3 regions of the Streptomyces sp. NPDC102283 genome follow, and region 3 is predicted to be linked to each of the others. Evidence: riboswitches for the same ligand, from Rfam matches in the RefSeq annotation. Region 3 holds a riboswitch; each other region holds the start of a gene.
What was found. A riboswitch is a leader RNA that binds a small molecule or an ion and turns the genes downstream of it on or off. The one in region 3 is predicted to bind cyclic di-AMP.
Positions count from the first base shown of each region.

Region 1: another riboswitch for cyclic di-AMP. It lies ahead of ACIRJT_RS32890 (C40 family peptidase); the one in region 3 lies ahead of ACIRJT_RS34410 (M23 family metallopeptidase).
Region 2: another riboswitch for cyclic di-AMP. It lies ahead of ACIRJT_RS05105 (transglycosylase SLT domain-containing protein); the one in region 3 lies ahead of ACIRJT_RS34410 (M23 family metallopeptidase).

Region 1 is NZ_JBIWLQ010000023.1:8,984-16,237, reverse strand. It holds gene bioB (biotin synthase BioB) at 1-428, opposite strand, end outside; gene ACIRJT_RS32920 (8-amino-7-oxononanoate synthase) at 631-1,791, shown strand; gene ACIRJT_RS32915 (DUF397 domain-containing protein) at 1,784-2,035, opposite strand; gene ACIRJT_RS32910 (helix-turn-helix domain-containing protein) at 2,045-2,899, opposite strand; gene ACIRJT_RS32905 (ATP-binding protein) at 3,135-3,566, shown strand; gene ACIRJT_RS32900 (LysR family transcriptional regulator) at 3,581-4,504, opposite strand; gene ACIRJT_RS32895 (LysE family translocator) at 4,577-5,236, shown strand; gene ACIRJT_RS32890 (C40 family peptidase) at 5,303-5,773, opposite strand; cyclic di-AMP (ydaO/yuaA leader) riboswitch at 5,777-5,962, opposite strand; gene ACIRJT_RS32885 (hypothetical protein) at 6,316-6,621, opposite strand; gene ACIRJT_RS32880 (ATP-dependent Clp protease proteolytic subunit) at 6,659-7,254, opposite strand, start outside.
Region 2 is NZ_JBIWLQ010000002.1:140,741-147,994, forward strand. It holds gene ACIRJT_RS05090 (dihydrodipicolinate reductase) at 1-1,027, shown strand, start outside; gene ACIRJT_RS05095 (carboxymuconolactone decarboxylase family protein) at 1,024-1,506, shown strand; gene ACIRJT_RS05100 (GMC oxidoreductase) at 1,596-3,239, opposite strand; gene ACIRJT_RS05105 (transglycosylase SLT domain-containing protein) at 3,396-4,238, opposite strand; cyclic di-AMP (ydaO/yuaA leader) riboswitch at 4,244-4,431, opposite strand; gene ACIRJT_RS05110 (FAD-dependent oxidoreductase) at 4,884-6,275, shown strand; gene ACIRJT_RS05115 (SpoIIE family protein phosphatase) at 6,323-7,254, opposite strand, start outside.
Region 3 is NZ_JBIWLQ010000025.1:5,984-13,237, forward strand. It holds gene ACIRJT_RS34395 (GNAT family N-acetyltransferase) at 1-2,741, opposite strand, end outside; gene ACIRJT_RS34400 (HPr family phosphocarrier protein) at 2,915-3,196, shown strand; gene ACIRJT_RS34405 (GntR family transcriptional regulator) at 3,356-4,063, opposite strand; gene ACIRJT_RS34410 (M23 family metallopeptidase) at 4,241-5,050, opposite strand; cyclic di-AMP (ydaO/yuaA leader) riboswitch at 5,064-5,230, opposite strand; gene ACIRJT_RS34415 (M16 family metallopeptidase) at 5,453-6,823, opposite strand; gene ACIRJT_RS34420 (M16 family metallopeptidase) at 6,850-7,254, opposite strand, start outside.

The sequences.
Region 1 (7,254 bases), on a different contig from region 3:
GCGCACACCTCGACGCCCTCGTTCTCCTCCTTGATCGCCTCGATGGTCTTCGAGACCCGGTCGACGTCCCGGTCCGTCGGACCGCGCCCGCTCGCGACCAGGCAGACCCGCTTGGCGCCGCCCGCCACTCCGGCGGCGGCGGCCTTGGACGCCTCGTCCGGCTTCAGCCAGGTGTACTTGAGGATCCCGGCCTTCGAACCGAGCCGCTGCGAGCAGTAGGAGCAGTCCTCGGGGCAGAGCCCCGACTTCAGGTTGACCAGATAGTTGAGCTTGACGCGCCGCCCGAACCACTGACGGCGCACCTTCCCGGCGGCCGCCACCACGTCGAGCAGCTCGTCGTCGGAGGTCGCCAGTACGGCGAGCGCTTCTTCGCGGGTCGGCAGTTCGCGCCGCAGCCCCTTGTCCACCAGCGTGTTCAGCAGGTCCATGAAAGATGATCCTGGCGTACGGCACCGCCTCCAGCCAAGGAGGAACCAGACAGGAGACCCGGGCGAGGGTGTGTGTATTGCCACACCCTGACCTGCTGCGCACCCGGTTAGGGTCTGTTGGCTGCCTACAAAGGGACCGTCCGCACCGGACCGTCCGCGCGGAGCCGCCCGCCGAGGGCCCGCCTACCCAAGGGACCGCCCCATGTCCTTCGCCCCGTTCGACTGGATCGACGCCGAGGCCCGCAGCCGGGCCGCCGCCGGACTCGTACGGACCCTGCGTCCGCGCGGCTCCGAGCCGGAGCTGCTGGACCTCGCGAGCAACGACTACCTGGGCCTCACCCGGCACCCGGAGGTCATCGCCGCCGCCGTCGGCGCCGCCCGTCGGTGGGGGGCGGGGGCGACGGGGTCCCGCCTGGTCACCGGCTCCACCGCCCTGCACGCCCGGCTGGAACAGGAGCTCGCCGCGTTCTGCGGTTTCGAGGCTGCCCTCGTGCTCTCCTCCGGATACGCGGCCAATCTCGCCGCGCTGACCGCGCTGACCGGGCGCGGCTCCCTCATCGTCTCCGACGCGGGCAACCACGCCTCGATCGTGGATGGCTGTCGGCTCTCCCGCGCCGAGACCGCCGTCGTGCCCCACGCCGACCCGGAGGCGTTCGAGAAGGCCCTGCGGGCGCACGACGGGCGGGTCCTCGCGGTCACCGACTCGGTGTTCTCCGTCGACGGCGACGCCGCCCCGCTTTCCGCCCTGGCCGAAGTCTGCCGCTCCGGCAACGCCGCCCTGCTGGTGGACGACGCCCACGGCCTCGGCGTGCTGGGCGACGGCGGTCGCGGCGCGCTCGCCGCGGCCGGGCTGGCGGGCGGCGACGGGATCGTGGCCACGCTCACGTTGTCGAAGTCGCTGGGCAGCCAGGGCGGAGCGGTCCTGGGGCCCGCCCGGGTCATCGACCACCTGGTCAACACGGCCCGTACGTTCATCTTCGACACCGGACTCGCCCCGGCGGCGGCCGGCGGCGCGCTCGGCGCCCTCGGGGTGCTGCGCCGGGAGCCCGAACGGGCTTCCCGCGCCCGGGAGGCGGCCATCTCGCTGTACGGCAGGCTCACCGCCGCCGGGCTGAGGGCGGTCCGGCCCGACGCGGCCGTCGTCTCCGTCCGGGCGCCCTCGGCGGACGCGGCGGTGCGCTGGGCGGCCGACTGCCGCGCGGCCGGGATGGCGGTGGGCTGCTTCCGCCCGCCGTCGGTACCGGACGGCGTCTCGCGGCTGCGGCTGACCGCGCGGGCCGACCTGACCGAGGAGCAGATCACGACCGCGGTGGCCACGGTCCTCGCCACCGCTCCCCGGCAGGCGGACGCTCCGGTCAGTTGAAGCGCGGTGGCTCGGCTCCGTGCGGGCCGAGCCCGTCCACGAACGTGCTCCAGGCCGCTGCCGAGAAGCGCAGCGGAGGCCGGTGCACGTCCTTGGAATCGCGTACGCCGAGGAGCGCGCCGCCCAACAGGGCGGTCTCCACGCAGTTGTTCATCCCGGTCGAGCGGCTGCTGCGCCGCCACCGCGGCGCGGGCGGCGCTGTGGACGACGGCGGTGCGGCGGACAGTGCGGGACGGTCTGACATGGCGGCCCCTTAGCTGCGTCTGATCTCGGTGATGAGGTCCAGCGAGCGTTCTGGTGACAGCGCGTGCGCCTGCAAGGAACGGAAGGCCGAGCTGTACGCGTCAAGGTCTTCTTTCCGTTCCAGATAGAGGCTACTCGTCAAGTGGTCAAGAACGACCACATCCAGATCAGAAATGTTCGGAAAGGAGAAGATAACGAAAGGGCCCGTGAGTCCGACGTGTCCACCGACCGAGAACGGCAGCAACTGCAGTTGCACATGCGGTAGTTGAGCAACCTGAGTCAGGTGGTGCAGCTGGTCCCTCATCACCTCCGGCCCACCCACCTCACGGTGGAGCACCGCCTCGTCCAGCACGGCGGTGAAGCGCAGCGGAGGGCTCGCGCGCAGCACCCGCTGGCGGGTCAGCCGGACCTCGACCAGGGAGTCGAGCCTGCCCGTCGGTAACCCGTCCAGCGAGGCGCGGGTCACGGCCCGTGCGTATCCCGCGGTCTGGAGCAGTCCCGGCACCACCGAGGTCTCCAGCGTCCGGACCGTACTGGCCTGCGACTCCAGGCTGATGAAATCGCGGTACTGCGGCGGGATCAGCCCCCGGTAGGCGTGCCACCAGCCCGAACCGCCGCCGCCCGCCGACCCCGCGAGGACTTCGAGCAGGGAACGCAGCTGGGTGTCGCGCACCGCGTAGACGTCCAGAAGCCGTGAGACGTCGGCGGGCGTCACCCCGCTCGCGCCCGTCTCGATGCGGCTCACCTTCGACTGGTGCCAGCCGAGCAGCCGCGCCGCGTCCCGGCTGGTCAGCCCGGAGGCGTGGCGCAGACTCCGCAGCTCCTCACCGAGCTTGCGGCGTCGGACGACGGGGCCGTGCAGCATGCCGGTCTCCTTCTGCTGTCGCGAAGGGCCGGTCCGTCACCGGAGCCGACCCGCAGAGGGGTCAGTGTGCCGTCCGTCCACGCCGTACGGGTCCCGAATTCACCGCTTCGAGCGACAGATATATGCATATCTTGGCCGAACGCCGTTACAGGGAGCTGCATCAATGGCAATCTGGCGCGAAGCACAATCCTGGCCGGCCGCCGGTCGGCCAGGGCGGGAAAGGGACGGCGTCGCCATGGCAGACCATCAGGAAGCAACCGTCACGCTGCCGACCGATCCGGTCTCGGTCTCATCGGCCCGCAGACATGTCGCCAGGACCTTGGCCCAGTGGGGCCTGCCCGACGACACGGACTTCGCCGACACCATCCGGCTGATCGTCTCGGAGCTGGCCACCAACGCCGTCCAGCACACGTTCGGCCAGTCGCCCACCTTCACCGTGGACCTGCGCCTCGAACGCGACGAGGAACTGTATCTCGGCGTCACGGACAGTCACCCCCGCTGGCCCCAGCGGCTGCCCGCCGCCGTACGACAGGACAACGGCCGCGGCATGGTCATCATCCGGGCGCTGGCCAAGGAGCGCGGTGGGCGGGTCCAGGTGACCCCGACCGCCGAGGGCGGCAAGACGGTCTGGATCGCCCTCCCCTGGGCCGTCCCGGCCCAGGGCTGACCCCGCGGTGAAGCTCACCGCGCCGGGACCGTGCTCCCGCGGCCGAAACCGCCGCGCAACAGCGCGAGCAGCGTCGCCGCCGCGGCGGTCGACCGGTCGCCCCGGTGCACGACCGAGATGGTCCGGCGGAACGAAGCGGGCTCCAGCCGCCGGACCGACAGCGGGGCCGCCGCCATCGAGGCGACCATCTCCGGTACCACCGCCACCCCGAGCCCCGCGCTGACCAGCGCGCACACCAACGCGTAGCCGGGCGACTCGCAGACCACGGCGGGCGTCGCCCCGGCCTCGGCGAGCGCGTTCTCGACCCCGCGCCGGGGCGGATGGGAGGGCGCGCTGCTGATCAGCGGCCGCCCCGCCAGCTCGCCGACCGGCAGCCGCCCGGTGCCCTCGGAGAGCCGATGGCCCACCGAGGTGACCAGCACCAGCTCCTCGACCAGCAGGGGTTCGACCAGGACGCCCGCCGACGGGGGCTCGGCCGCCGCCGGTTCGTACGCGTGGGTCAGGGCGAGGTCCACCTCGCCCGCGACCACTGCCGCGATCCCGCCGGGCGGTTCGTAGTCGGCGACGGCCAGCTCGACCTCCGGATGGGCCCGCCGGAACGCGCTCAGGACCGGCGGCAGCAGATGGATCCCGGCCGTCGTGAACGTCCCCACGCGCAGCCTGCCGCCCGAGAGCCCGGCCAGTCGCGCCAGCTCGTGCCGCGCCTGGTCCAGCTCGTCCAGGACCCGCCGGGCCCGGCCCGCCAGCAGCTCGCCCGCCGCCGTCAGCCGCGCCCCACGGTGGTGGCGCACCAGCAGCACCGCCCCGGTCTCCCGCTCCAGTTTGGCCAGCTGCTGGGAGAGCGCGGGCGCGGTGTAGCCCAGGCGGGCGGCGGCCCGGGTGATCGATCCGGCCTCCGCGACCGCCACGAGCGCCGCGAGCCGTGTCGGGTCGTACATGAAGCGTTCCTTTAGGCAGACCCAGAAGATTGCAAGTACACGCTAATGGCTCCGCCGGTCCAAGGTGGACCCATGGACGCACAACTGATCGCCTTCACCGGGGTCGCCGCCGGGATGGTCGCGCTGCCCGGCGCCGACTTCACCGTCGTCGTACGCAACGCCCTGGCCTCGCGCACCGCGGGCCTGGCCACCGCGCTCGGCGTCGCCGGAGGGCTGCTGGTGCACACCGCGCTCGCGGTCGCCGGACTCGCCGCGGTGCTGGTGACCATGCCGGTGCTCTTCCGCACCGTCCAGCTGCTCGGCGGCGCGTACGTGCTCTACCTCGGGATCAGCGCGCTGTACGCGATCCGCCGCCGGCCCCCGCAGGACAGCTCCGGCTCACCCTCCGGTACGAGGGAGGGCGAGCCGGAGCGGCCCGCGCCCAGGGAGCTCGGACGCGCGCTGCGCCAGGGGTTCCTGACCAACGCGCTCAACCCGAAGGCCCCGGTCCTCTTCCTCAGCCTGCTGCCGCAGTTCGTGCCCCACGGTCAGCCGCCGCTGCCCAGGACCCTGCTGCTCGCGGCCCTGGTGGTGGTGCTGGCGCTGATCTGGTTCCCGGCCGTCGCCCTGCTCGTGGACCGGCTGGGCCGGTGGCTGCGCCGCCCGCGTACCGCCCGCGCCATCGAGGGCGGCAGCGGGGTGGCGCTCACCGGTCTGGGACTGGCGCTGGTCACCGGCCCGCTGCTGCGCTGAGCGCGCCGCGGGCGGCCCCGGGGACGGGCGGGGCCGTCCGCACGGGAAGAGCGTCCGGTCGGCGGGTCAGCGGACCCGTCCGTACCAGACGCTCTTGGACCAGATCTTGGCCAGTCTCACCACGTCCCCCGATTTGGGGGAGTGCCAGATCTTCCCGGCCCCGGCGTAGATGCCCACGTGGTAGACGCTGCGCCCCGAATGGAAGAAGACGAGGTCACCGCGTTTGCGCTGCGACTTCCCGATGTGACGGGTCTTGTTGTACTGCTGCTGTGCCGTGCGGGGAAGCTTCTTGCCGGCCTTCTTGAACGAATAGACCGTCAGCCCCGAACAGTCGAAGCGGCTGGGACCGGCCGCTCCGTACTTGTAGGGAGCCCCCTTCTTCGACGCGGCGACCTTCAGCGCCTTCGTCGAGTGGGTGGCGGCCTCGGCGTCGTTCACCAGACCGGGCGCCAGCATCGAGGACGTCACGGCCAGGGTGAGTACCGAGGCCGTGCCGACCCGGGCGAACAGAGACGGGACATGAACCTGCGCAGACATGCGCAACCCTTCGTCAGCCGCCTGTGAAGGATGACCTGTCGGGTTCGGGCTGGCGAAGTCGCCCGGCCGCTGACGCGGCTTCACCCCGAGGGCTTCCCGGTCTCCCGGTCGGCCCGTTGTGCTCGGGTCCTCCACTCCTGCCGATCCACTCCTGTCGACCAGTCATCCGGGCGGCGGCAGGACTCGGCGTCCGCCCGGACCGCCCCGCCGCGGTGGCGGGGGCTTGTCGTCCCAGGGATCTTGACTCACCCGGTGCCGGATTTCCGAGCTGAAACAGCGGTTTGTGAGTCTCCTCACCACTGATCCATTCGGGTGGACAGGTCGGATTCGCGCTCGCCCGCGAGCCGGGCGCACACCCTCGTACCAGCGACGAAAGGGTGCTTTTCGAGTACGGACCGTGCGTCGAACGCAAGTTGAGCCGTCGCTCGTGCGGGTGATCGCCTACGCCGAACGAGCGAGGCGAATCGGTCCCGGGACCGGGCGTGTCGTGCGCGGCTCCGACCGGTCCGCTCCCGTATGGCGCTCCCCGTGCGCGGGGCCGGTCAGTTCACGGGCGGCGGCATCGCGACCCGGCCCGCCCTGCGCTCCCCGTCCAGGACGCGCAGGGCCCGCGCCAGGGTGGCGGCGTGGATCCGCGACTCGCCGCGCTCGTGCATCAGGGCCAGGGCTTCGCGCAGGGCCGCCGCCCGGGAGGCCAGGGCCTGGGCGGCCCGCAGTGCGCTGTAGGTGTCGCTGCCATGGGCCGGATTGATCCGGCCCACCTGGTCGAGCACGGCCAGATAGCAGTCGACGAACTCGCCCTCGGCCCGGGTCAGTGCGGGCAGCGGTGGGAAATCGGGTGGCTCCATCGGCGTTTCACCTCGCGTCGTACGGCGACCGGGAGAGTCAGCGGCTCTCCACGACGTGGTCGACCAGCCCGTGGGCGAGGGCGGCCTCGGCGTCGAGGATGGTGTCGCGCTCGATGTCGGCGGTGATCTGCTCCGCGGTCCGGCCCGTGTCCCGGACCAGCATGGCCGCGAACATCTCGCGGGTGCGCACCAGTTCGCGCGCGTGAATCTCCAGGTCGGACGGCTGGCCCCGCATCGGCTCCTCCATCGCGGGCTGCTGAATGACTACCCGCGCGCCCGGCAGCGCATGTCGGCGCCCCTTCGCCCCGGCGGCCAGCAGGGCCGCGGCGTAGGAGCCCGCCTGTCCCAGGCAGAAGGTCTCCACCTCGCAGGTCAGGAATCGCATCGTGTCGTAGACCGCCGCCATCGCCTGGAACGTGCCGCCGGGGGAGTTGATGTAGAGCGACAGGGGCCGGTCGGGATCGGCGTGCTCCAGATACATGAACTGGGCGATGAGATCGCTCGCGGCGATGTCGTCGATCGGGCTCCCGAGGAAGACGATCCGCTCGGACAACAGCTTGGAGTACGGGTCCAGCGTCCGGGTTCCGGTCGCGGTGCGCTCGGTGAACTCCGGCAGTACGTAGCGGGCGGCGG
Region 2 (7,254 bases), on a different contig from region 3:
CGCCGTCGAGGCCCATCCGGCGCTGACACTCGCCGCCGTCCTCGTGCACGACTCCGCCAAGGTCGGCCGCGACGCGGGCGAGCTCGGCGGCGTCGGGCGCACACTCGGGGTCGCGGCCACCGACGACATCTCCGCCGTCCTGGCCGCCCGCCCCCGGGCGGTCGTCTACGCGGCGTCCGGCGACATCCGTCCCGACGACGCCCTCGCCGACATCGGCCGGGCGATCCGGGGCGGCGCGGTGGTCGTCACGCCCTCCCTCTATCCGCTCTACGATCAGCGCAACGCCCCGCCGGAGCTGCGGGACCCGGTCCTGGCCGCCGTCGCCGAGGGGGGCGGTTCCCTCTTCGTCTCCGGGGTCGACCCCGGCTGGGGCAACGACGTCCTGCCCCTGCTGGTCAGCGGCCTCGGTACCGAGGTGGACGCCATCCGCTGCCAGGAGATCTTCGACTACTCCACGTACGAGCAGGAGGAGTCGGTGCGCCATCTGATCGGCATGGGGCACCCCATGGACTACGAACCGCTGATGCTGGCGGAGACCGTTCCGACGATGGTGTGGGGCGGTCAGATACGGCTCATGGCGCGGGCGCTGGACGTGGAGCTGGACGAGATCCGCGAGACCCTGGACCGTCGGGCACTGGAGTCGACGGTAGCGACCCGCACGATGGGCGAGTTCGCGGCGGGCACCCAGGGGGCGGTGCGCTTCGAGGTACAGGGCATCGTGGACGGCGTGCCGCGCATCGTCATCGAGCACATCACCCGGATCCATCCCTCGTGCGCCCCGGACTGGCCGTCCCCGCCGGACGGAGTGGGCGCGCACCGGGTGGTGATCGAGGGCCGCCCCCGTATCGAGGTGACGGTCGAGGCCTCCGACGAGGACGAGAACCGGTCGGCGGGCGGGAACGCCACCGCGGTCGGGCGGCTCGTCTGCGCCATCGACTGGCTGGTGGACGCGGAGCCGGGCCTGTACGACGCACTGGACGTTCCGCTGCGGCCTGCGGTCGGCAGGCTGGGAAGGAGACCGGCATGATCATCGATGTTCCGGAGGGCCAGGAGCCCATCGGTTACGTATGGGGGGAGATGGTCCCCGGCATCGGCATGGCCGCCGCCACCTTCTCGATGTCCGTGTACGAGCACACGACCCTGGGGCTGCGGGAGTTCGAGGCGGCCAGGCTGCGGGTCGCGCAGATCAACGGGTGCCTGTTCTGCCTGGACTGGCGGACCGAGCGGGACGGGGCGAAGGTCGAGGAGGAGTTCGCCGGGGCGGTGACCGAGTGGCGTACGACCGACGCCTTCGACGAGCGGACCCGGCTCGCGGCGGAGTACGCCGAGCGGTACACCCTCGACCACCACGGTCTGGACGACGCCTTCTGGAAGCGGATGACCGCGCACTACAGCCAGGCGGAGATCGTGGAGCTGACGATGAGCATCGGCTCGTGGCTGGCGTTCGGACGGCTCAACCACGTGCTGGGGATCGACGCGGTGTGCGTCCTGCCCGGTCACGGGTGACAGGCGGACGCCTCCTGACGGAGTCCGGGGCCGCCGGGTTGGCACTCCCGGCCCCGGACTCTCCGTGACTCCCCGTGTCCTCGGGTCGCCTACAGATCGGTGGCGATGATCCGTTCGATGTTGCGCTCGGCGAGCGCGGTGATGGTGACGAACGGGTTCACACTGGTGTTGCCGGGGATCAGTGCGCCGTCGATGACGTACAGGCCCGTGTAGCCGTGCAGCCGGCCGTAGTTGTCGGTGGCCTTGTCCAGGACCGCGCCGCCCAGCGGGTGGTAGGTGAGGTGGTCGCCCCAGATCTTGTGGACGCCGAAGAGGTCCGTGCGGTAGATCGTCCCTTCCTTCCGATTGATCTTGTCGAAGATCGTCTTCGCGGCGTCGATGGACGGCTGCTTCCACGCCGTCTGCCAGTTCAGTTCGGCCTTCCCCGCAGCCGCGTTCCAGGTGAACTGGGCCCGGTTCGGGTTCTTGGTGATGGAGAGGTAGAACGAGGCCCACGTCTCGATCCCGGTGGGCAGCGGCGCGACTTCGGCGAACGCTCCGCCGGCGTCCCAGTTGTCGATGCCGCCGGTGGGGATGGACGACTGCACCTGCCCCGTCGGGTCCCAGAGGTGATTGGCCCGGCCGCACATGACGTTGCCGTTGTCGCCCCAGCCCCTGCCGACCTCGCTGTTGAGGAGGGGCAGCGCACCGGTGGCCTTGAGGCCGACGAGCAGCTTGCTGGTGCCGACGCTGCCCGCGGCGAAGAACACCCTGTCCGCCGTGACGGTCTTGGTGGCGGCCGTCCGGCCGACGGTGTCCAGCTGGTCGATGAGCACCGTGTAGCCGCCGCCCGGGGCCGGGGTGACCGTGGTGACCTTGTGGAGCGGGGAGATGGTGACCCGGCCGGTGGCCCTGATCCGGTCGAGGTAGGTCTTCTGGAGCGATTTCTTGCCGTAGTTGTTGCCGTAGAGGATCTCGGCGTCCAGGGCCGACTTGGGAACGGTCCCGGCCGCCTCCTGCTTCATGTAGTCCCAGTCGTAGACGGCGGGGACGAAGAGGAACGGGAAGCCGGAGCGCTGGGCGTGCTTCCGGCCGACCCGGGCGTACTGGTAGCAGTCGACGCTGTCGAACCAGGCGGGGTCGATGGTGGTGACGCCCAGTCCGCTGTTGGCGCGCGGGTAGTAGGTGCTGTACATCTCCTGGGCGTTCACGGTGGGGAGGATCGCGCCGAAGTTCTCCCGGCGCGGGGTGACGGCCATACCGCCGTTGACCAGGGACCCGCCGCCCACGCCGCGGCCCTGGTAGACCGTGATGCCGGCGAACTCCTCGGCGTCCAGGATGCCGGTGTAGCGGTTGACGCCCTTGTCGATGGGGAAGCCGAGGAAGTTGCTCAGCGGCTGCTTGGTCCGGGTCCGCAGCCAGAAGGAGCGGTCGTCGGGCCTGGTGGTGTTGGCGAAGATCTTGCCGTCCGCGCCCGGAGTGTCCCAGGCCATGCCCATCTCGACCATATGGACGTCGACCCCGGCCTGGGCGAGCCGGAGGGCGGCCACGGAGCCGCCGTATCCGGTGCCGACGACCAGGACCGGCACCCGGGCGCCGGAGCCGATCGGCGCTGATGCCGCCCGGACGCCCGCCCACGCCGGTGCGGTGTGCCCGGCGATCGCCGCAGCACCCAGAAGAGAACCTGTTCCAGCGATGAATTTCCGACGCGAAACACCCTTGGTCTCGCCATTCCACTTGCTAGTTTCGCTCATGTGACATCCCTCACTCTCGACAGAGTGGAACAGGTTCTACTGTCGATCGCGTGGTAAGTCACTAGAAACCCGGGGGTAACTTCCCGGCATCGCCCGGCATGACGGAGGGGCCCCGGACCATGAGGTCCGGGGCCCCTCGGGCTCGGGCGAGGAGGATCAGTAGGCGCCGAAGACGTTGTCGATCGAGCCGTACCGGTCCGCGGCGTAGTTGCACGCGGCCGTGATGTTGGCGACCGGGTCGTAGCTGTCGGTCGAGGTGCCGGGCACGTGGTAGGCCTGGAAGGTCGGGTCGATGACCTGGAGCAGCCCCTTGGACGGGGTGCCCTTGACCGCGTTGGAGTCCCAGTTGTTGATCGCGGCCGGGTTGCCCGAGGACTCGCGCAGGATGTTGCGGTGGATGCCCTCGTAGGTGCCGGGGATGCCCTGTTCGGCCATGACCGCCAGGGACTCCTTGATCCAGCCGTCGAGGTCGTTCGTGTACGTGACGGCCTTCTCGGCGGCCGGAGCGGCCTTTGCCACGGGAGCGGCGTCGATGCGCTCCGAACGGTCGGCGCGGTCCGCCTCTCCGCCGCGCGCGGCGGACGGGGAAGCCTTGGCGGCCTTGTCCACCTTGCCGCCCGAAGGGGCCTCGGCCTTGGTTCCGAGGGCCAGCTTGATACCGGGGTGAATAAGATCGGGATTCTCTCCGACGATCTTCCGGTTGCCTTCGTACAGCTTCTCCCAGCCGCCGCTGACGGAATATGCGCGGGCGATCTTGGAAAGCGTTTCACCGGCCGCGACGGAATGCTGGGCGGGCGCGGCCTTCACGGCGGAATCCGCTTGGGCCACCGAGGTGGGCGCTACGGCCTGCTGCGGCGCGGCGGTGGGCGCGGGGGCCGCGAAGGCACTGGTGGCACCGATCACCGGGAGGGCGAGAACGGCTCCGCCGACGGTCACGACGGCGAGGCCGCGACGCAGCGAGGTGGACTGGGGACGACGGTGCTTACCCTGTGCGGGCATGGGGGATTTCCTCTCCGGCGCCTGCGAGGTGAGCTGTCGGGTTCAGACGGGAGATGTCTGGCCGCACGCTCGTGCGACTTCACCCCAAGCCGTTCCGGTTACGGATCGGCGACTTACCTGGGTCCCCCGCTCCTGCCGTACGTGAGTGGGTTTCGGATTCCCGGACGGCGGCAGGATTCGGCGTTCCATCCGGATTGACGGTGACCGTAGGCGAGAAACGCCGAACAGAACAAGCCCCGCATTCCGGATTTCCCTTTACATACAAGATCGAAAGGCGGAATTGCCGGATCGGGTCGCTCCGTCACTCCGTCAACTTTCCTCACACAGAAGGGAACCAATGCTTCCGCTTCCACGTCCGCGCCCCCGGACGTGACGCTCACCACTCCCTTGCGACGATGGCGAAAACAAGCTCCAACGAATGCCTCAACATCCCCGATAAGCCCCTTATGGAACAGGGCGCCTAAAAGAAACAAATCACCCATAACGACACAGGTAAACGGACTAATCGGACACTTTAGGCAGGGCCGGTCGGAGAGCCCGCGGGGCGATCGCTTACGGTGTGCGGTGGAGACTAGTAAGCCAACCCTTACCTCCGACGTACGCTGTACCTGCCCGCGTTCGCCCGCCCCGAAGGATCACCACGCCATGACACGCCCCGTCCGCGTCGCCATTGTCGGAGCCGGCCCCGCCGGTATCTACGCTGCGGACGCGCTGCTCAAATCCGAGGTCTGCCAGGACCCGGGGGTCTCTATCGACCTCTTCGAGCGCATGCCCGCGCCCTTCGGTCTGATCCGTTACGGCGTGGCCCCCGACCACCCGCGGATCAAGGGCATCGTCAAGGCTCTGCACCAGGTGCTGGACAAGCCCCAGATCCGTCTCTTCGGGAACGTCAGCTACCCGCACGACATCGGCCTGGACGACCTGCGGTCGTTCTACGACGCGGTGATCTTCTCCACCGGCGCCGAGGCCGACCGGGCGCTCGACGTGCCCGGCATCCAGCTGGAGGGCTCCTACGGCGCGGCCGAGTTCGTCTCCTGGTACGACGGACACCCCGAGGTCCCGCGCACCTGGCCGCTCACCGCGGAGAAGGTCGCCGTGCTCGGCGTCGGGAACGTGGCGCTGGACGTGGCACGCGTCCTGGCCAAGACGGCGGACGAGCTGCTGCCCACCGAGATCCCGGACAACGTGTACCAGGGCCTCAAGGAGAACAAGGCGCTGGAGGTGCACGTGTTCGGGCGGCGTGGCCCCGCACAGGCCAAGTTCAGCCCGATGGAGCTGCGGGAGCTGGACCACTCCCCCAACATCGAGGTCATCGTCAACCCCGAGGACATCGAGTACGACGAGGGCTCCATCGCGACCCGCCGGGAGAACAAGCAGGCCAACATGGTCGCGCAGACCCTGGAGAACTGGGCGATCCGCGACGTCGGCGACCGCCCGCACAAGCTGTTCCTGCACTTCTTCGAGTCCCCGGTCGAGATCCTCGGCGAGGACGGCAAGGTCGTGGCACTGCGCACCGAGCGCACCGAGCTGGACGGCACCGGCAACGTCCGGGGCACCGGTCGGTTCACCGACTGGGACATGCAGAGCGTCTACCGCGCCGTCGGCTACTACTCGGAGGAGCTGCCCAAGCTCCCCTTCGACGTGACCTCCGGCACCGTGCCGCACGAGGCGGGCCGCGTCATCGCCGGCGACGAGCACATGAGCTCGGTCTACGTCACCGGTTGGATCAAGCGCGGTCCGATCGGTCTGATCGGGCACACCAAGGGCGACGCCAACGAGACGGTCGCCTGTGTCCTGGAGGACCGTGCCGCCGGGCGGCTGCCCGAGCCGGCGACGCCCGCCCCGGAGGCCGTCGAGGCCTTCCTGGAAGACCGCGGCGTGCGCTACACGACCTGGGAGGGCTGGCACAGGCTGGACGCCCACGAGCAGGCACTGGGCGCGGCCCAGGGCCGTGAGCGGGTCAAGGTCGTGGAGCGCGAGGGCATGCTGGAGGCCTCCGGCTCCTTCGTGCCGACCGAGCGTCCCGCCGACGCCTGATCAGCGTTGATCTGCGCTTGATCAGCGCCTGATCGACAGTGCGGCCTCTAGGGGGCCGGATCCGGGGCGCCCGCCGTGCGCCCCGGGTCCGGCCTCCTGAACGTGCGCCACAGGTCGGGTCCGGGCGCCCGGACCTCCCGGGTCCTCCGGGCCGCCGGAGTCCCGGCCCACCGGGCGGCGAGCAGGATCGCGATGTCGTCGGGGCGGTCGACGGCCGCCCTGGCCTCTCCGATGACCTGGTCGGCCGTCTCGGCCAGGGGGACCGCACCGATGCGTTCGACAGTGGCCCGCAGCCGCTCGATCCCCTCGTCGATGTCCGTCCCGGGGCGCTCGATCAGCCCGTCCGTGAACAGGGCGAGCATCGCCCCCGGTTCGAGGCGCATCTCCGTGACCGGGTAGGCGGCGTGGCCGTCGATCCCGAGCACGATGCCGCCGGGCAGGTCCAGCACTTCCGTCCGGCCGTCCGGCCGCCGCAGTACAGGCTGCGGATGCCCCGCCCTCACCGCGCGGGCCACTCCGGTCACCGGGTCCAGGGTGATGTAACAGCAGCTCGCGAACTGTCCCGGGTCGAGGTCGATGAGCAGCCGGTTCGTCCCGCTCATCACCTCCTGCGGATCATGGTTGCTCAGCGCGAACGCCCTCACCGCACTGCGCAGTTGACCCATGGTCGCGGCGGCGGAGACACCATGCCCCTGTACGTCGCCGATGATCAGGGCGAGTTCGTGGCCGGTCTCGATGACGTCGTACCAGTCGCCGCCCACGTCCATGCCCTGGGTGCCGGAGAGGTAGCGCCCCAGGGTGTCCACCCCGTCCACTTCGGGCAGCCGGTGCGGCAGCAGGGCGTCCTGGAGTCCGCGGGCGAGGGCCGCCTCGCTGTCGTAGCGCCGGGCACGCTTCAGGGCCTGGGCGATGAGTCCGGCCAGTGCCGTCAGGACCGTACGTTCCTCCGGGCTGAAGCCGCGAGGGCGGTCGAAGCCGA
Region 3 (7,254 bases):
AGCGCGGCCGTGTCGACCGGGGCCGAACCGCGCCAGCCGAAGAGCACCGGGGCGGCCCTGATGGACCGGATCAGCTCGGCGGCGTCGCGGTCGGTGGCGGGGACCAGCCGGTGCGCGGTGTCGCCGAGCAGTTCGGAGGGCGCGCCCGCGAGGCCGAAGGAGAGGACGGCCCCGGCGGCGGCGTCGATGGAGGCGCGGACGACGGTGTCCACGCCGCGCGGGGCCATCGCCTGGACGACGGGGAGCAGTTCCGCGGGCTTGCCGAGGAGATCGGTGAGCTCTCCGTACGCCCGGCGCAGCGCCTCCTCGTCGGCGACGTCGAGGCGGACCCCGCCGAGGTCGGCGCGGTGGCGCAGGTGGGGCGCGGTGGTCTTGAGGGCGACCGGGTAGCCGAGCCGGGCCGCCGCGGCGACGGCCGCCTCGGGGTCCGGGGCGGGCAGGGTGGGGCGGACGGCGATGCCGTAGCGGCCGAGCAGTTCGCGGGCCTCGTCGTGGGTGAGCGGGCGGCCGCGCGGGTCGGGGGCGGTGGCGAGCTGGGCCTCGATCAGGGCGGCGGCCCCGGGCTCGTCGATGGTGTCGTCGAGGAACTCGGGAATCTTGCCCGGCACGGCCGCCTGGCGCCGCCACTGGGCGTACTTCACGGCCTCGGCGAGGGCCCGCACGGCGCGTTCGGCGGCGGGGTAGGCGGGGATGCGGCCGGGGCTCGTGGCGGTTTCCGGGGCGGGGCTCGCCTGCGGGGTGGCCGGGTCGGCGCCTGGGGCCGGGCTCGTGCTCGGGGCCGGGGTGGTCGAGGGCGGGGTGGTCGAGGCGGTGGCGGCCGCCCTGGTCCGGTCTGCGGCGGGCGTCACCGTGCGGGGGCGTGGCGCGGCCGTGCTGGACGCGGCGGCCAGCGCCTCGGCGAGGCCGCCGATCTCGACGTGGACGACGGCCACCGGCTTGGCCGAGCCCCCGGCCACGGCCTTGTGCAGGGCGGCGGCGAGCACTTGGCCGTCACCGGTCTCGGCCTCCCCGTTCTCCCCCACCCACGGGATGGCGGTGACGATCACGGCGTCGCAGGTCCCGTCCGCCAGCGCCTCGGCCAGCGCGTCCCGGAAGTCCTGCGGGGAGGCCGCGGTGGTGAGGTCGATCGGCGGGCGCGGGCGCAGCCCCTCGGCGAGGCAGGCGTCGTACGTCAGGAGGCCGAGGGACTCGGAGTTGCCGAGGATGGCGACCCGGGGGCCGGCCGGGAGCGGCTGGCCCGCCAGCAGGAGTCCGGCGTCGACCATCTCGGTCACGGTGTCGACCCGGATGACGCCGGCCTGGCGCATCAGCGCGGAGACCGTGGCGTCGGGGATGCGGCTGACCGGGACGGCGTGGCCGGGCGGGGTGGAGCCGCTGTGCCGGGCCCCCTTGACCACGACCACGGGCTTCACGGCGGCGGTGCGGCGGGCGAGGCGGGTGAACTTGCGGGGGTTGCCGAGCGATTCGAGGTAGAGCAGGGCGACGTCGGTGTCCGGGTCCTCGAAGGAGTACTGGAGGAAGTCGTTGCCGGAGACGTCGGCCCGGTTGCCCGCCGAGATGAAGGAGGACAGGCCAGCGCCGCGCCGGTGGAGGCCGGAGAGCAGGGCGATGCCGATCGCGCCGGACTGGGTGAACAGGCCGATCCGGCCGCGGGCGGGCGACTCGGGGGCGAGCGAGGCGTTCAGCCGGACGGACTCTGCGGTGTTGATGATGCCGAAGGCGTTCGGGCCGATGATCCGCATGCCGTACGAGCGGGCCTGGCGGACCAGCTCGCGCTGGAGTTCGCGGCCCTCGGCGCCCCGCTCGGCGTATCCGGCGGAGAGGACGACCAGCCCCTGGACGCCGTGTTCCCCGCAGTCGGCGACGGCCTCGGGGACCCGGTGGGCGGGGACGGCGATGACCGCGAGGTCGACCTGCTCGTCGATCTCGCCGAGCGAGCGGTGGGCGGGGACGCCGTCGAGGGTGGTCATGCCCTCGTCGAAGGCGCGGTTCACCGCGTACGTGCGGCCGGTGTAGCCGGAGGAGAGGAGGTTGCGCAGGACGGTGCGGCCCACTCCGCCGGGGGTGCGCCCGGTGCCGATGACCGCGACGGAGCCGGGGGCGAGCAGGCGCTGCACCGAGCGGGCCTCGGCGCGCTGTTCGCGGCCGCGCTGGACGGCGAGGGACTTCTCGGTGGGTTCGAGGTCGAGGGTGAGGTGGACGGAGCCGTCCTCGAAGCTGCGGCGCTGGGTGTAGCCGCCGTCCCGGAACACCTTGATCATCTTGTTGTTGGCGGGGAGCACCTCGGCGGCGAAGCGCCGGATGCCGCGCTCGCGGGCGACCGCGGCGATGTGTTCGAGCAGGGCCGAGGCGACGCCCCGGCCCTGGTGGGCGTCCTGGACGAGGAAGGCGACCTCGGCCTCGTCCGCGGGGGCGGAGGCGGGGCGGCCCTGGTCGTTGATGCGGTCGTAGCGGACCGTTCCGATGAACTCGCCGCCGATCGTGACGGCCAGCCCCACCCGGTCGACGTAGTCGTGATGGGTGAAGCGGTGCACGTCCCGGTCGGATAGGCGCGGATACGGGGCGAAGAACCGGTAGTACTTCGACTCGTCGGACACCTGCTCGTAGAAGCTGACCAGTCGCTCGGCGTCGTCCGTGGTGATCGGTCTGATGCGCGCGGTGCCCCCGTCGCGGAGCACCACGTCCGCCTCCCAGTGGTCGGGGTACGCGTGGTGCGGACTCTGCTCCGGCGTGGGCTCCATGGGCAAAGCCTACGGCGGGGATCCCGGTCGCGGAGGGATCGGTGCCGGGGCAGTCCGAGGGGGGCCCGGACCCGGGCCGCTGGAGTACAGGACCGGACAGGAGGCCGGGCACAGCACCACGCACTGCATGAGAGACTGGTCTAGACAACCGTTGATATGTGAAGGGCAGAACCATGGCTGAGCGCCGCGTAAACGTCGGTTGGGCCGAGGGCCTGCACGCCCGCCCCGCTTCCATCTTCGTCCGTGCCGCCACGGCTTCCGGCGTCCCCGTGACGATCGCCAAGTCCGACGGCAACCCGGTGAACGCCGCCTCCATGCTCGCCGTGCTCGGTCTGGGCGCGCAGGGCGGCGAGGAGATCGTGCTCGCGTCCGACGCGGACGACGCCGAGGCCGCTCTGGACCGGCTCGCGAAGCTGGTCGCCGAGGGCCTGGAAGAACTCCCCGAGACCGTCTGACCCGACGCGAACCGGCCCGTCCGGATTCGACAGGTACGAGAGCCGTGAACCCTTCGAGGGATCACGGCTCTTTCGTTTTCGGGAAAGAGCCGCGCATCGACAATGCGGGCAGCACAAACAATGCCCCGCAATTACTTCTCCGTGTCTACGGCTCTTCTGTTAATGGCGGACGCCCGCAGTGTTTACGTCATGTTGCGAAGTGCTCACGCGGGGAACGGGCGCGGTGCGCCGCCCCGGCGGGTACGGGCGGCGCAGCCGGTGGGCCCCGATGGCGCGTTCCGCGTGCTGGGCGGTCAGCGCCCTCGCCCGCTCCGCGTCGCCGCGCGCCACGGCGTCCACGATCGCGCCGCGCTCGGCCCAGGAGTCGACCGGACGGGCCGACTGCTCGACCGCGTACATCCAGGCGATCTTGTGGCGGAGCTGGGTGAGCAGCGCGATGAGTCCGGGGCTGCCGGACGCCTGGGCGAGGGTCTCGTGGAACCAGCCGCCCAGCGAGCGCAGATCCTCGCCCTCGCCCCTGCGGGCCCGCTCCTGACCCAGCCTGACCAGGCCCCGGAGCACCTTCAGGTGGGCTTCCGTGCGACGCTGGGCCGCGCGGGCCGCGCCCAGCGGCTCCAGGAGCGTCCGCACCTCCAGGAGATCGGCCGCCTCCTGCGCGGTGGGCTCGGCGACGCAGGCGCCGGCGTGCCTGCGGGTGACGACGAAGCCCTCGGACTCCAGCGTGCGCAGGGCCTCGCGGACCGGGACGCGGGAGACCCCGTAGCGGCGTGCCAGCAACTCCTCGGTGAGTCGGCCGCCTCGCTCGTGGACACCGGAGACGATGTCGTCACGGATTGCCGTGCATACCGAATGCGCGGGAATGCGCATGTCCGAACCTCCGCCTTGATCCCCGCGAAACGCGGCCGCCCGACGTCTGTTCCGTGACTCTATTGCAATCCTTCGGAATTTCCGATGGCAGACCAAAATCCATGGATATCCGCGGGCCAGGATCGCCGAAGGCCCCGACGTGTGCCGGGGCCTTCGGGCGGGGTCGCGCGGTGCGGGTCAGACGTTCAGACCGTGGGAGCGGAGGTAGCCGACGGGGTCCATGTCGGAGCCGTAGTCGGGGCTGGTGCGGGCCTCGAAGTGCAGGTGCGGGCCGGTGGAGTTGCCGGTGGAGCCGGAGAGGCCGATCTGCTGGCCGGAGGAGACGCTCTGGCCTACGGAGACACCGATCGAGGAGAGGTGGCCGTACTGGGTGTACGTGCCGTCCGTCATCCGGAGCACGATGTTGTTGCCGTACGCGCCGCCCCAGCCGGCCTCGACGACCGTGCCGGCGCCGACGGCGACGACGGAGCTGCCGGAGGCTGCCTGGAAGTCCACGCCGGAGTGGCTGCCGGAGGACCAGAGCGCACCGCCGGTGTTGTAGCCGGTGGTGACGTGGGAGCCGGCGACCGGGAGGTGGAAGGCGTTCAGGCGGGCGCGCTCGGCGGCGCGGGCGGCACGGGCCTTCTCCTCGCGGACCTCCTTGGCGCGGGCCTCGGCCTTGCGTTCGGCCTCCGCCTTCGCCTTGGCCTTGGCGGCCTTCTCGCGGGCCTCCGCGGCGGCCTTCGCCTTCGCGATCGCGTCGGCCTGCTGCTTCTGGGCGTGGGCCTGCGCGTCTATCTGCTCGGCGAGGGTGGCGTCGAGGGCGACGGCCTGGGCGAGGCCGGTGTCGGCGACCTTGGCGGGCTCGGTGTCCGCGGCGAGGGCCGGGGAGGCGAGCGAGCCGAGGACTCCGGTGGTGGCCAGAGCCGCGATGCCGGCGGCCTGGGCGCTCCGGCGCGTGAGACGGCTCGGGGCACGGTGCTTCCCGGTGGCACGGGTGAACGCCATGGAGGGGCTGGTCCTTTCCTTCCTTCTCGCCTACCGGGTTAGCTGACGGGTTCGGAGCAGGAAGGTCTCCTACGGATCCCCGCGCCGGTTCGCGGCACGGGCCTCCGATTCACCCCAGGGACTGCGTGGGTCCCCGGCTCCCCAGGCTCGCGCCTGACGGGGACTCGGCGATGACTGCCCGGCGCCGCGGCTGCGGCATACGGGTGACGGACAGCCGAGCCGACGCTAGGCGGGGCGACTTCCCATCGCCAAACGGACCAGGGGATTTGTCGCACATCCCACAGGGCAGACAGGCAACCTCTCCCCCAAAAGGGACGTCATGGACTAATCGGATAAAAAGGGAGAACCCCGACGAACGTGCGTCCGTCGGGGTCCTGTTCACGGCGATGCGCCGCAGGTACGTCAGCCGGTGACGACGGACACCTCTCCGATGCCGAGGGCCTTCACGGGCTCCTCGATCTGCGCGGCGTCCCCCACGAGGACCGTGACCAGCCGGTCGACCGGGAAGGCGCTGACCACGGCGGCGGTCGCCTCCACGGTGCCCGTCTCGGCGAGCCGGGCGTAGAGGTGGGCCTGGTAGTCGTCGGGGAGGTGCTGCTCGACCTGGTCGGCCAGCGTGCTCGCGACGGAGGCGGCGGTCTCGAACTTCAGCGGGGCGACGCCCACCAGGTTCTGTACGGCCGTCTCGCGTTCGGCGTCGGTCAGCCCCTCGGCGGCCAGCGTCCGCAGGACCTTCCAGAGGTCGTCCAGCGCCGGTCCGGTGGACTCCGTGTCCACCGAGCCGCTGATCGCGAGCATGGCCGCGCCGCCCGAGTCGGGGCCGCTGGAGCGCAGCACCTGGGCGAAGGCCCGCACCCCGTAGGTGTAGCCCTTCTCCTCGCGCAGCACCCGGTCCAGCCGGGAGGTGAGGGTGCCGCCCAGGCAGTACGTGCCGAGCACCTGGGCGGGCCACACGCGCTCGTGCCGGTCGGCGCCGATCCGGCCGATCAGCAGCTGGGTCTGGACCGCGCCGGGCCGGTCCACGATGACCACGCGGCCGGTGTCGTTCGCGGTGATGGGCGGTACCGGGCGAGCCTGGCCCGCGTTGCCCGACCAGTCGCCGAGGGTCTCCGCCAGCAGCGCGTCCAGGTCGATGCCGGTCAGGTCGCCGACGATCACGGCCGTCGCGGTGGAGGGGCGGACGTGGGCGTCGAAGAAGGCGCGCACGGCGCTCTCGTCGATCCGCCGGACCGTCTCCTCGGTGCCCAGGCGCGGGCGGGACATCCGGGCGGCGGCCGGGAACAGCTCCTTGGAGAGCTGCTTGGCGGCGCGCCGGGACGGGTTGGCCTGCTCGTGCGGGATCTCGTCGAGGCGGTTGCCGACGAGGCGCTCGATCTCGCTCCCGTCGAAGGCCGGGGCCCGCAGCGCCTCGGCGACCAGCCCGAGGGCCTTGGCCAGCCGGGAGACCGGGACCTCCAGGGAGACCCGGACGCCGGGGTGGTCGGCGTGCGCGTCGAGCGTGGCGCCGCAGCGCTCCAGCTCGGCGGCGTACTCCTCGGCGCTGTGCTTGTCGGTGCCCTCGGAGAGCGCCCGCGACATGATCGTGGCCACGCCGTCCAGGCCCTCGGGCTCTGCCTCCAGCGGCGCGTCCAGGAAGATCTCCACCGCGACGACCTGCTGGCCGGGTCGGTGGCAGCGCAGCACGGTCAGCCCGTTGGGCAGGGCGCCGCGCTCGGGCGCCGGGAAGGCCCAGGGGCGGGCCGTGCCGGGCGTGGGCTGCGGGTGGTACTCCATGGCTACTCCAGTCACGGCGGCGTCGCTCACTTGTCCGCCCCCTCGTGCGCGTCGGTGCCCTCGGTGCCTGTCGCGGCCTCGTCGGACCCGTCGGCCTCGTCGGCCGGCTCGATGGGCTCGTACACCAGCACCGCCCGGTTGTCGGGGCGCAGGGCCGCCTCGGCCGCCGCGCGCACCTCCTCCGCGGTGACGTCCAGGACGCGGCCGACGGCGCTCAGGGCGAGCTGCGGGTCGCCGAACAGGACCGCGTAACGGCACAGTTCGTCGGCGCGGCCGGCGACCGTGCCGAGCCGGTCCAGCCACTCGCGCTCCAACTGCGCCTGGGCCCGCTCCATTTCCTCGGGGGTGGGCCCCTCGGCGGCGAACCGGGCCAGCTCCTCGTCGACCGCGGCCTCGATCGTCTCCACCTCGACACCGCCGGACGTCTTCAC